2 regions of the Sphingomonas sp. 2SG genome follow, and region 1 is predicted to be linked to the other one. Evidence: riboswitches for the same ligand, from Rfam matches in the RefSeq annotation. Region 1 holds a riboswitch; the other holds the start of a gene.

Region 1 (6,491 bases):
GGCTCCTGCGTAGCGACACCGTTAACGCACAGGTTAGCGTGTCGCAGATGTGCGTTGAAAGTCGCGTAATTCCGCGACTGACATTCGCGACAGCTACGCCGTCAGCCGACCACGCTTGAGCTGGTGTAGCGAAACTCAGGATATTCGCGACAATCCTCCCACTAACCCATGACGATCATCTCGGTCGCGATCAGCGCGAGCAGGACCATGACGAGCTGGCGGAAGCGCTCAACGGGCAGACGCTTGATGAGCAAGCACCCCGCCCAGGTGCCAACGATCATCGCCAGCCCCATCGCGATCGCCAGCGGCCAGAAGGTTGGTCCAAGGTCGATCGTCGCGCCGTAAACAATTGTCTTGGAACTGTGCATCACGATCGAGGCGACCGCGTCACTCGCGACATAGGCAAGCGGTGGCAAACCGAGGCTCAGGAACACCGCTGCGCCGAGCGGCCCGGCGCTCCCGACTAGCCCGGACAACAGGCCGGTCACACCGCCCCCGATCACCAGCACGCGGCGCGAGGGTTTAAACGCGATCATGCCCGTGGCCTTCAGGATGACGAACAGCAGGATCGCCACGCCCACGATCCGCGCAACGAGCGCCGTCGGTAGCGACGCGAACGACAATGCGCCCAGCATCGAGAACGGTATGGCAGCGGAGAGGAACAGCAACACGGGCCGCCAACGGATTGGCGCCAGCCCAGCCCATCCCGGCCGGCGCACCGTTGCCGATGATCTGGACGATCGTCAGCAGCGTCACCGCTTCGGTCACGCCGACGACTTAAATCAGCAGCGGCAGCAACAGCAGTGCCCCGCCAAACCCGGCCGAACCCGAGATTGCAGCAGCCGCAAATGCACCGACGATCAGCAGCCCATATTCGATCATTGGTGTCATCGGTCGAACCGCGGCATGACCGACCAGTGTTCCAGCTGCTTGTAGACGATCACCTTGTCGCCGAGCAGGTCGCCATGTCGCCGGCAGAACCGGTCGAGCTGGTCGCGTTCGCCGACGAGTTCGACGCAGATCGTCAGATGGGGATCGGCCGCCTCCGATCCGTTCTCGCGGATCTGGCCGTGGTTGCTGAACCCATAGTGCGTGTGTTGCGCGACGGCATTGATGATGCCGTCTGGATTAGCTCGCGATAGAGCGGCTTGGCAGCCCACAGCGTACGCAGGCTGCGCTCACCAATTCGGTCGGACGGTTTCATGTAGATACGCAGCATGCCGATTTCGCGATGCTGGACGGTGAAACGATTGGGCATGGACAAACCCTCGATTGGTGGGGGGATCAGGAGCGTGGGCTTCGCGAGGCGCGGTGTGCCCGCGCCTCGCGAAGCGTCGCGTTCGGGGTGAGGCCGGTCGCCGGCACCTTCGGCACCGCGACGCGCTGCGACAGGTAGATGCCGTTATGACCGGAGCAGAGGTAGGCGACGAAGCAGGCCACCGCGATCGGCACCGCATAGGCAGCGCCGAACAGTTCGATGCCCATGAAGGTGCAGGCGAGCGGGGTGTTGGCCGCGCCCGCGAACAGCGCGACGAAGCCGAGCGCGGCGAATACGCTGGTGGGCACGCCGAACATGGGGGCGAGTGCGTTGCCGAGCGCCGCGCCGATGAAGAACAGCGGTGTCACCTCGCCACCCTTGAAGCCGGCGCTGAGCGTGACGACGGTGAACAGCAGCTTGATCGCCCAGCTCCACGGATGCGTGTCCGGTCCGAAGAAGCTGGCGATGGTGAGGCTGTCGGGCGTCGCTGCCAACGTGCCGAGTCCGAGATAGTCGCGCGTTCCGAACAGGTAGACGAGCGCGATGACCGCGATGCCGCCAATGGCGGGGCGTAACGGGCCATAGGAGACGATGCGCTTGAGCCACCCGCCGAGCGTGTGATTGGCTTCGGCGAAGGCGAGACCGACCAGCCCGAACGCAACCCCGGCGACGCCCGCCTTGGTGACGAGCAGCGCATCGACCGGCACCAGCGCATCGATCCGGTAGACGCCGTGATGGATGCCCCAGGCAAGGCACGTCCAGTCGCCGACCAGTGCCGCGACCAGGCACGGCACCAGCGCGCGATATTCGACACGCCCGATCGCCAACACCTCCAGTGCGAACACCGCCCCTGCGATGGGCGTGCCGAACACCGCGCCGAACCCGGCCGCAATGCCCCCCATCAGCAGGATGCGGGTGCCGTCAGCATCGAGCTTGAGCGCGCGACCGAAACCGCTGGCGAGACTGCCGCCCAACTGGACGGCGGTGCCTTCGCGCCCGGCCGAACCGCCAAACAGATGGGTCACCACCGTGCCGAAGAAGATCAGCGGTGCCATCCGCAGTGGCACCCCCCCGCCCGGTTCGTGGATCTGCTCGACAATAAGGTTGTTGCCGCCCTCCACCGAGCGGCCGGTCAGATGGTAAAGCAGTCCGACCACGAACCCGCCGATCGGCAGCAGGTAGAGCAGCCAGGGAAAGGCAAAGCGAAGCCAGGTCACGGCATCGAGGCTCCACAAGAAAGCCGCGCAGAGCGTTCCCACCATTGCGGCCATCGGGACCAGGATCAAGGCCCATCGCAGCACCGACATGGCATGGGTGCGGCGATCGCGAATGAACGCTGCCATGTTGAACTGGTCGTAGAGATTGCGAAATGTCGCGCGCACGATTCCTCCTTGCTGCCTTGCGGCGCCTGGTAGGAATCATCGACCCTTGCGAGGGCGGTTCGGCCGAATGGCCCGGCGGAAATCCATCGCCGTGCCGAGCATATGCTGTCCGACGGCGACCTGGTCAACCATCGGCAGGGTCACGATGAGACCATTGTTTTGCTGAGGATCAATAATTGGCTCAACCATGGAATAAATCTCGACGGGCGTCGTCTACGCTTTCGAGACTGATGCGCCGGAGGCTTATGCGTAGACGAAATTGGATGCTGGGTCTGACTGCTTCGGCCATGCTCACCGGCGCAGCCGCGGCCGCCCCCGCCGATGGCTACGCCAGCATGGTATCTGCCGCGATGGACCGGATGATGGCGGGCATGATGGTCAAGCCGTCCGGCGACGTCGACCGCGACTTCGTCGCAATGATGCTTCCGCATCACCAGGGCGCCATTGATATGGCGGTGGCAGAGCTGCGCTACGGTCATAAAGAGCAGCTCAAGCGCATTGCGCAGGAGATCATCATCGATCAGCAGCAGGAGATCGCCGCCATGAAGTTGGCGATTGGTCAGCCGCTACCCCCTTCGACGCCAGCCCCGACGCAGGGCGGCGACTACCACAGCCATATGGAGCACTGACATGATCCGGACCTTCCTGCGCTCGGCCGCCTTGCTGATGAGCGCCGCACCGGGCATTGCCATGGCCCAGCAGGCGCCGTGGAACGCCAAGGACGTGCCTGTCAGCCACCGCGACCGCGTCTATGCATCCGAACAATTCTCCAACACGGTGTCGGTGACGGACCCGGCCGACAACAGGTTGCTCGGCGTCATCAAGCTCGGCGATCCGCAGCCGATGAATTTTTCCCCGCTCTACAAGGGGCAGGTGCTGGTTCACGGCCTCGGCTTCTCGCCGGACGGGAAAACACTGGCGGTCGTGTCGATCGGATCCAACGCCGTGTCGTGGATCGACACCGCCACCAACACCGTCAAGCACACGACCTATGTCGGGCGCAGCCCGCATGAGGCGTTCTTCACGCCGGACGGCAAGGAGGTGTGGGTTACGGTACGCGGCGAGGATTACATCGCCGTGCTCGACCCCAAGACGTACAAGGAGACCGGTCGCATCAAGACGCCCGGTGGTCCGGGCATGACGATCTTCTCTCCCGATGGCCGATACGGCTATGTCTGTTCCTCGTTCAATCCGGTGCTGGCCGTGTTCGATGTCTCGACCCACGCGCAGGTCGGACAGGTGGCGCAGCCGAGTCCGTTCTGTCCCAACATCGCCGCGACGCCGGACGGCAAGCAGGTGTGGTTCACGCTGAAGGACATCGGCAAGACGGTCGCATTCGATGCCAAGCCGCCTTTCGCGATCCTCAAGGTGCTGGATACCGGACCGATCACCAATCACGTCAACTTCGCCCGCACGGTCAGGGGACAGTTCGCCTATGTCACGGTAGGCGGGGAAAACGCGGTGAAGGTGTTCCGCACGTCCGACTTCGCGCTTGTCGCCACCATCCCGGTCGGCAAGATGCCGCACGGTGTCTGGCCATCGGGCGACGGCCGGCGCATCTATGTCGGGCTGGAGAATGCTGATGAACTTGCCGCGATCGACACCGCCGGCAACAAGGTCGTTGCCACCGTGCCGGTCGGACAGGCACCGCAGGCGATCGCCTATGTGCCGAACGCTATTCCGACAGGCCTCGGCACCGACAATCTTCAACCGCTCGGTACGGCAGGCAAGGCGGTGCATCTGAACATGGGGCCGGTTCGCGGCAATGGTGCTGCAAGCAGCATTACCCTCTTCGACCAGGGCATCATTCAGGTCGTGCAGAGTGCCGTTACCGGTTTGCAGCCCAAGAAGCCTTACATGCTCGTGCTCACCGCCAACGCGGACGGCAGCGGTGCGGTAGAGCCGCTTGCGAACTTCATGAGCAATCCGGCAGGTGCGGCGATCGTCAACGCGTCGGGTCCGATCCGGCAGATCGTTCAAGGCAGCACCGCGGCACCCCGGCGTTTTCTGGCGGTCGCCGAGGTGGTGAACGGCGCTCCGGGCCGCATCGTGCAGGTGCAGCGCGACTGAGATGGACCCGCTTGCCGCCGCGATCGAGCCACTGATCCCCGGTCTGCGCCGCTATGCCCGGTCGTGGTTGCGCGATCCGGCGATGGCGGATGACGTGGTGCAGGATTGCCTTGAGCGCGCGGTCGGGCGCTGGCGCCAGCGACGGGGTGCGGAGGTTCGCCCATGGGTCTACGCGATCCTGCACAATCTGTTGGTCGACCATCAGCGGCAGCACAGTCGGCGAGGTACGGCGGTTCCGCTCCACCTCGTCGACGACGCTGCGCTCGGCCGCCCGGCCGATCAGGACGTAGGCCTGCACCACCGAGACCTGTTGCGCGCACTTGATGCGTTGCCCGAGGAGCAGCGGACGGTGCTGCTCCTCATTTCCGTCGAAGGTCTGTCATATGGGGAAGTCGCTGCCGTCGTCGGCGTGCCGCTGGGAACGGTGATGTCGCGCATATCGCGGGCGCGCGACCGTCTGGCGACGCTCCTCCGCGAGGCTGAACGGCCACGATTAAGGAGTATTCGATGACCAGCCCGATCGGAGAGGACGATCTGGCCGCGTGGATCGATGGAAGGCTGTCGCCCGAGCGGCAGCGTCTGGTCGACGCTTACCTTGAAGGCCAGCCGGACGTGCATGCCCGTTTGCGGGAGCAGGCGGAGCAGGCGCGAGCCCTTGCGTCCCTGTTCGCTCCCATCGCGGAGGAACCGATCCCGGCGACGATGCGCGTCGCAGCCATCAGGGGACGGCAACGCCAACCGCCTTGGCAACTCGCCATCGCCGCGTCGCTTCTGCTGGCGGTCGGATTTGGCGGTGGTTGGTCGAGCGCGCGGTGGAGCGGCGAACCCCACGCGGGCATCGCGGCGCTGGCCAATGAGGCGAGCGACAATTTCCGTGTCTATGCCGCCGACCGGATTCGACCGGCGGAAATCGGCCCCGACCAGCGCGCCATGCTGATCCGATGGACCTCCAGCCGATTGGGTGAGCGCGTGACCATCCCGGACCTCAGCACAGCGGGTTACCGCTATGGCGGGGGGCGATTGGTCGCGACGCCCCACGGCCCTGCAGCGCTGCTCCTCTATGATGGACCGCAAGCGTCGAAGCTTGCGGTGCTGACGAGGCCCATGCAAATCGACAAGAGCGCAAGCATGACCAGCACGTCCAGCGGGACCATGGGCCGGGTCACATGGGCGGTCGACGGGATCGGCTATAGTGTGGTGGGGGAGCGCCCCGCTGCCGAGCTGCATCCGATCGCCAACGAGGTCCAGCGCCAGGCCGATGCGGCGCTTGTGTCCTGATAGCACCTGGCCAGTTCTCAGCGCCGACAGGCACTGGGCGGACCAGCGGGATCACGGCTTGCGCGCGGCATCGTTCCGGTCGGCCTCTGCCGGAGTCAGCCTGGCCCGTTCGCGAATGCGACGTTCGAGTGGAGCGCCGACGAACAGTACGAGCATCGCAAGGCTCAACCCGCCGATGATGAGCGGCCACACCGCCAACCCTGCTGCCGCGCCGATCGTGGCTGTTACCCAGATGCATGCGGCAGTCGCCAATCCATGCACTTCCTGACCCTGGCCGACCCGCAGCACAGCGCCGGCACCGATGAAGCCGACGCCGGACAGAATGCCCTGCATCGCCCGTCCTGCGGCATCGGCGTTCACATTCGGCAAGCCACTGTGTACGATCGCCTGCACGGCGATGCAGCTCGCCAGACCGACGAGGCCCAGCGTCCGCAAGCCCATGATCTGCCGGTTCTCGCGCGAGCGTTCCCAGCCGAGCACCATCCCAGCCGCGGTCGCCACCA
Region 2 (6,045 bases), on a different contig from region 1:
CTGGGATGGTGCTCGGCTGGGAACGCTCGCGCGAGAACCGGCAGATCATGGGATTGCGAACGCTGGGTCTGGTCGGTCTGGCGAGCTGCATCGCCGTGCAGGCGATCGTGCACAGTGGCTTGCCGAACGTAAACGCCGATGCCGCAGGACGGGCGATGCAGGGCATTCTGTCCGGCGTCGGCTTCATCGGTGCCGGCGCGGTGCTGCGGGTCGGCCAGGGTCAGGAAGTGCATGGATTGGCGACCGCCGCGTGCATCTGGGTCACGGCCACGATCGGCGCGGCAGCAGGGTTGGCGGTGTGGCCGCTCATCATCGGCGGGTTGAGCCTTGCGATGCTCGTACTGTTCGCGGGCGCTCCGCTCGAACGTCGCATTCGCGAGCGGGCCAGGCTGACTCCGGCAGAGGCCGACCGGAAGGATGCCGAGCGCAAGCCGTGATCCCGCTGGTCCGCCCAGTGCCTGTCGGCGCTAAGAAGCGGCCAGGCGCTATCAGGAGACAAGCCCCGCATCGGCCTGGCGCCGGACCTCATCGGCGATCGGATGCAGCTCGGCAGCGGGTCGCTCGCCCACTACACTATAGCCGATCCCGTCGACAGCCCATGTGACCCGGCCCATGGTCCCGCTGGACGTGCTGGTCATGCTTGCGCTCTTGTCGATTTGCATAGGCCTCGTCAGCACCGCGAGCTTTGACGCTTGCGGTCCATCGTAGAGGAGAAGAACCGCAGGGCCGTGGGGCGTCGCGACCAATCGCCCCCCGCCATAGCGGTAACCGGCTGTGCTGAGGTCCGGGATGGTCACGCGCTCACCCAATCGGGCGGAGGTCCACCGGATCAGCATGGCGCGCTGGTCGGGGCCGATTTCCGCCGGTCGTATCCGGTCGGCGGCATAGACACGGAAATTGTCACTCGCCTCGTTGGCCAGCGCCGCGATGCCCGCGCGGGGTTCGCCGCTCCAACGCGCACTCGACCAGCCCCCGCCAAACCCGACCGCCAGCAGAAGCGACGCGGCGATGGCGAGTTGCCAACGCGGTTGGCGTTGCCGTCCCCTGATGGCTGCGACGCGCATCGTCGCCGGGATAGGTTCATCCGCGATTGGAGCGAAAAGCGATGCAAGGGCTCGCGCCTGCTCCGCCTGCTCCCGCAAACGGGCATGCACGTCCGGCTGGCCTTCAAGGTAAGCGTCGACCAGACGCTGCCGCTCGGGCGACAGCCTGCCATCGATCCACGCGGCCAGATCGTCCTCTCCGATCGGGCTGGTCATCGAATACTCCTTAATCGTGGCCGTTCACCCTCCCGGAGGAGCGTCGCCAGACGGTCGCGCCCCCGCGATATGCGCGACATCACCGTTCCCAGCGGCACACCGACGACGGCAGCGACTTCCCCATATGACAGACCTTCGACGGAAATGAGGAGCAGCACCGTCCGCTGCTCCTCGGGCAACGCATCAAGTGCGCGCAACAGGTCTCGGTGGTGCAGGCCTGCGTCCTGATCGGCCGGGCGACCGAGCGCAACGTCGTCCACGAGGTGGAGCGGAACCGCCGTACCTCGCCGGACATGCTGCCGCTTATGATCGACCAACAGATTATGCAGGATTGCATAGACCCAGGGGCGAACCTCCGTCCCGCGTCGTTGCCGCCAGCGCCCGACCGCGCGCTCAAGGCAATCCTGCACCAGGTCATCCGCCATCGCCTGATCGCGCAACCACGACCGGGCATAACGGCGCAGACCGGGGACCAGGGGCTCGATCGCGGCGGCAAGCGGGTCCATCTCAGTCGCGCTGCACCTGCACGATGCGGCCCGGTGCGCCATTCACTACCTCGGCGACCGCCAGAAAGCGCCGGGGGGCCGCTGCACTGCCCTGAACGATCTGCCGGATCGGACCCGATGCGTTGACAATCGCCGCACCTGCCGGATTGCTCATGAAGTTCGCAAGCGGCTCTACCGCACCGCTGCCGTCCGCGTTGGCGGTGAGCACGAGCATGTAAGGCTTCTTGGGCTGCAAACCGGTAACGGCACTCTGCACGACCTGAATGATGCCCTGGTCGAAGAGGGTAATGCTGCTTGCCGCACCATTGCCGCCAACCGGCCCCATGTTCAGATGCACCGCCTTGCCTGCCGTACCGAGCGGTTGGAGATTGTCGGTGCCGGGGCCTGTCGGAACAGCGTTCGGCACATAGGCGATCGCCTGCGGTGCCTGTCCGACCGGCACGGTGGCAACGACCTTGTTGCCGGCGGTGTCGATCGCGGCAAGTTCATCGGCATTCTCCAGCCCGACATAGATGCGCCGGCCGTCGCCCGATGGCCAGACGCCGTGCGGCATCTTGCCGACCGGGATGGTGGCGACAAGCGCGAAGTCGGACGTGCGGAACACCTTCACCGCGTTTTCCCCGCCCACCGTGACATAGGCGAACTGTCCCTTGACCGTGCGGGCGAAGTTGACGTGATTGGTGATCGGTCCGGTATCCAGCACCTTGAGGATCGCGAAAGGCGGCTTGGCATCGAATGCGACCGTCTTGCCGATGTCCTTCAGCGTGAACCAAACCTGCTTGCCGTCCGGCGTCGCGGCGATGTTGGGACAGAACGGACTCGGCTGCGCCACCTGTCCGACCTGCGCGTGGGTCGAGACATCGAACACGGCCAGCACCGGATTGAATGAGGAACAGACATAGCCGTATCGGCCATCGGGAGAGAAGATCGTCATGCCCGGACCACCGGGCGTCTTGATGCGACCGGTCTCCTTGTACGTCGTGGGGTCGAGCACGGCGATGTAATCCTCGCCGCGTACCGTGACCCACACCTCCTTGCCGTCCGGCGTGAAGAACGCCTCATGCGGACTGCGCCCGACATAGGTCGTGTGCTTGACGGTGTTGGTGGCGGTGTCGATCCACGACACGGCGTTGGATCCGATCGACACGACCGCCAGTGTTTTCCCGTCCGGCGAGAAGCCGAGGCCGTGAACCAGCACCTGCCCCTTGTAGAGCGGGGAAAAATTCATCGGCTGCGGATCGCCGAGCTTGATGACGCCGAGCAACCTGTTGTCGGCCGGGTCCGTTACCGACACCGTGTTGGAGAATTGTTCGGATGCATAGACGCGGTCGCGGTGGCTGACAGGCACGTCCTTGGCGTTCCACGGCGCCTGCTGAGCCATGGCAATGCCCGGTGCGGCGCTCATCAGCAAGGCGGCCGAGAGCAGGAAGGTCCGGATCATGTCAGTGCTCCATATGGCTGTGGTGGTCGCCGCCCTGCGTCGGGGCTGGCGTCGAAGGGGGTAGCGGCTGACCGATCGCCAACTTCATGGCGGCGATCTCCTGCTGCTGATCGATGATGATCTCCTGCGCGATGCGCTTGAGCTGCTCGTTATGGCCGTAGCGCAGCTCTGCCACCGCCATATCAATGGCGCCCTGGTGATGCGGAAGCATCATCGCGACGAAATCGCGGTCGACGTCGCCGGACGGCTTGACCATCATGCCCGCCATCATCCGGTCCATCGCGGCAGATACCATGCTGGCGTAGCCATCGGCGGGGGCGGCCGCGACTGCGCCGGTGAGCATGGCCGAAGCAGTCAGACCCAGCATCCAATTTCGTCTACGCATAAGCCTCCTGCGGATCAGTCTCGAAAGGGTAGACGACGCCCGTCGGGGTTTATTCCATGGGTGAGCCAATTATTGATCCTCAGCAAAACAATCGTCTCATCGTGACCCTGCCGTTGGTTGACCAGGTCGCCGTCGGACAGCATATGCTCGGGCACGGCGATGGATTTCCGCCGGGCCATTCGGCCGAACCGCCCTCGCAAGGGCCGATGATTCCTACCAGGCGCCGTAAGGCAGCAAGGAGGAATCGTGCGCGCGACATTTCGCAATCTCTACGACCAGTTCAACATGGCAGCGTTCATTCGCGATCGCCGCACCCATGCCATGTCGGTGCTGCGGTGGGCTTTGATCCTGGTCCCGATGGCCGCAACGGTGGGAACGCTCTGCGCAGCCTTCCTGTGGAGCCTCGATGCCGTAACCCGGATTCGCTTCGCCTTTCCCTGGCTGCTCTACCTGCTGCCGATCGGCGGGTTCGTGGTCGGACTGCTCTACCATCTGACAGGGCGCTCGGTCGAAGGTGGCAACAATCTTATCGTCGAGCAGATCCACGAACCGGGGGGCGGCGTGCCGCTGCGCATGGCCCCGCTCATTTTCTTCGGCACGGTCGTGACACATCTGTTTGGTGGATCGGCGGGGCGCGAAGGCACCGCCGTGCAATTGGGCGGCAGTCTTTCCGGCGGGTTCGGGCGCGCCCTCAAGCTGGATACGCAAGCAACGCGCATCCTGCTGATGACCGGGATCGCAGCAGGGTTCGGCGCAGTGTTCGGGACGCCGATCGCGGGAGCGGTCTTCGCGCTGGAGGTGCTGGCGATTGGCCGGGTCGAGTATCGCGCGCTGGTGCCGTGCCTGGTCGCGGCACTGGTCGGCGACTGGACCTGTCTTGCCTGGGGCATTCACCACGGCATCTACCATGTCGATGCGACAGTGCCGGTCGACGCTCTAATCGTCATCAAGGTTGGCGTCGCGGGCGTCGTATTCGGGTTAGTCGGACTAGCTTTTGCAGAGGCCAATCATGCGCTGGGCGGATGGCTGAAGCGCATGGTGCCTTATGGCCCACTACGACCCGTCATCGGTGGCGTGGCCGTGATCGCACTGGTCTGGCTGTTCGGCACGCGGGACTATCTCGGTCTGGGCACGCTAGCGGCGACGCCGGATGGCCTGACCATCGCCAGCTTCTTCGGCTCCAATACGGACCCGTGGAGCTGGGCGCTGAAGCTGCTCTTCACCGTCGTCACCCTTAGTACCGGCTTCAAGGGCGGGGAGGTGACACCGCTGTTCTTCATCGGCGCGGCGCTCGGCAATGCACTCGCGCCTATGTTCGGGGTGTCGACAGGGTTATTCGCGGCGATCGGCTTCGTTGCGCTGTTCGCGGGTGCGGCCAACACGCCGCTTGCCTGCACGTTCATGGGGATCGAATTGTTCGGGGCGGCCTATGCTGTGCCGATCGCGGTCGCATGCTTCGTCGCCTACCTTTGCTCGGGTCATAACGGCATTTATCTGTCGCAGCGCGTCGCAGTCCCCAAGGTGCCTGCTGCGCGCCTCACACCCGATGCGACCCTGCGTGATGCCCGCACGCACCGTGCTTCCCGCCGTCGCTCGCGCGTCTGATCCTGCTTCCTATCGGAAGGCCCATTATGCCTGATCGTTTCACCGTCCAGCACCGCGAGGTTGGAATGCTGCGCATCTATTTGAAGCCGTCTGACAAGGTCGGCCCACGTCGCTTCTGGGGTGCGAAACCTTTTTATCGCGAGCTGATCCGCACCGCGAAGGCGGACGGCATCATCAACGCCGTCGCGCAGAACATGCATTACGGCTTCAGCAATCGCGGCCCAATCCGGGAAAATGGATCGGAGATTGCCGATCCGCATCTGACTATCTGCGTCGAGCTGGTCGGCGAACGTGACCAGCTCAACATTTTCTGTCGCCGGCATGGCGATCTGCTCGGCAACAAGGTGATAGTTTACAAACAATTGGAGCATTGGACGATCACGCGCGAAACTGAGCGAACCAGAGCCTGATCGGCGTTCCCATAATGGAACGTTGACCGGGAAACCTGACCCGTCGATCCGACTGACAGCCACAGACGGGTGCGCTTTCTCAAAATGTGTTCCCAATTCAAAATTCTCGAAATTGCGAATTTTCACGGCAAACTGGGAAAGCTGCCGATCGCTCTTGGGCGGATATGGGGTGACGTCTATACCCAAACCTGAAGCCGGGTGCTGATGTACACAACACCCTCAGCAGCATCGTCCGCGTATGTTCAATAAACGGACGTTTTCTGGACAGAGGCAGCCGTTGGCCGTGCTTCTTATAAAAGCGTGTTTACAGTCGCTTAGTGCAACAGGTGTTCAACAAACGGCAGTTTTGTGAACGGATGTGAGCTCTTGAGGAGAGATGCCCGCCAACAAGCCATCGGCGCACGCCGCCAGACGGACCGACCGCTCTGCGCCTTTGTGT

Evidence for each region. A riboswitch is a leader RNA that binds a small molecule or an ion and turns the genes downstream of it on or off. The one in region 1 is predicted to bind fluoride.
Region 2: it holds a riboswitch for fluoride, as region 1 does, so the genes downstream of both, FFS23_RS17680 (voltage-gated chloride channel family protein) here and FFS23_RS06990 (voltage-gated chloride channel family protein) in region 1, are expected to answer to the same signal.

The regions. Positions count from the first base shown of each region.
Region 1 covers NZ_SCMZ01000012.1:477-6,967, reverse strand. The annotation lists gene FFS23_RS07000 (sulfite exporter TauE/SafE family protein) at 162-671, opposite strand; gene FFS23_RS06995 (putative PII-like signaling protein) at 888-1,160, opposite strand; gene FFS23_RS06990 (voltage-gated chloride channel family protein) at 1,285-2,640, opposite strand; fluoride riboswitch at 2,664-2,740, opposite strand; gene FFS23_RS06985 (DUF305 domain-containing protein) at 2,904-3,269, shown strand; gene FFS23_RS06980 (YncE family protein) at 3,271-4,710, shown strand; gene FFS23_RS06975 (RNA polymerase sigma factor) at 4,712-5,221, shown strand; gene FFS23_RS06970 (anti-sigma factor family protein) at 5,218-5,988, shown strand; gene FFS23_RS06965 (MgtC/SapB family protein) at 6,040-6,491, opposite strand, start outside.
Region 2 covers NZ_SCMZ01000060.1:323-6,367, forward strand. The annotation lists gene FFS23_RS17655 (MgtC/SapB family protein) at 1-437, shown strand, start outside; gene FFS23_RS17660 (anti-sigma factor family protein) at 489-1,259, opposite strand; gene FFS23_RS17665 (RNA polymerase sigma factor) at 1,256-1,765, opposite strand; gene FFS23_RS17670 (YncE family protein) at 1,767-3,206, opposite strand; gene FFS23_RS17675 (DUF305 domain-containing protein) at 3,208-3,573, opposite strand; fluoride riboswitch at 3,738-3,814, shown strand; gene FFS23_RS17680 (voltage-gated chloride channel family protein) at 3,838-5,196, shown strand; gene FFS23_RS17685 (DUF190 domain-containing protein) at 5,223-5,606, shown strand.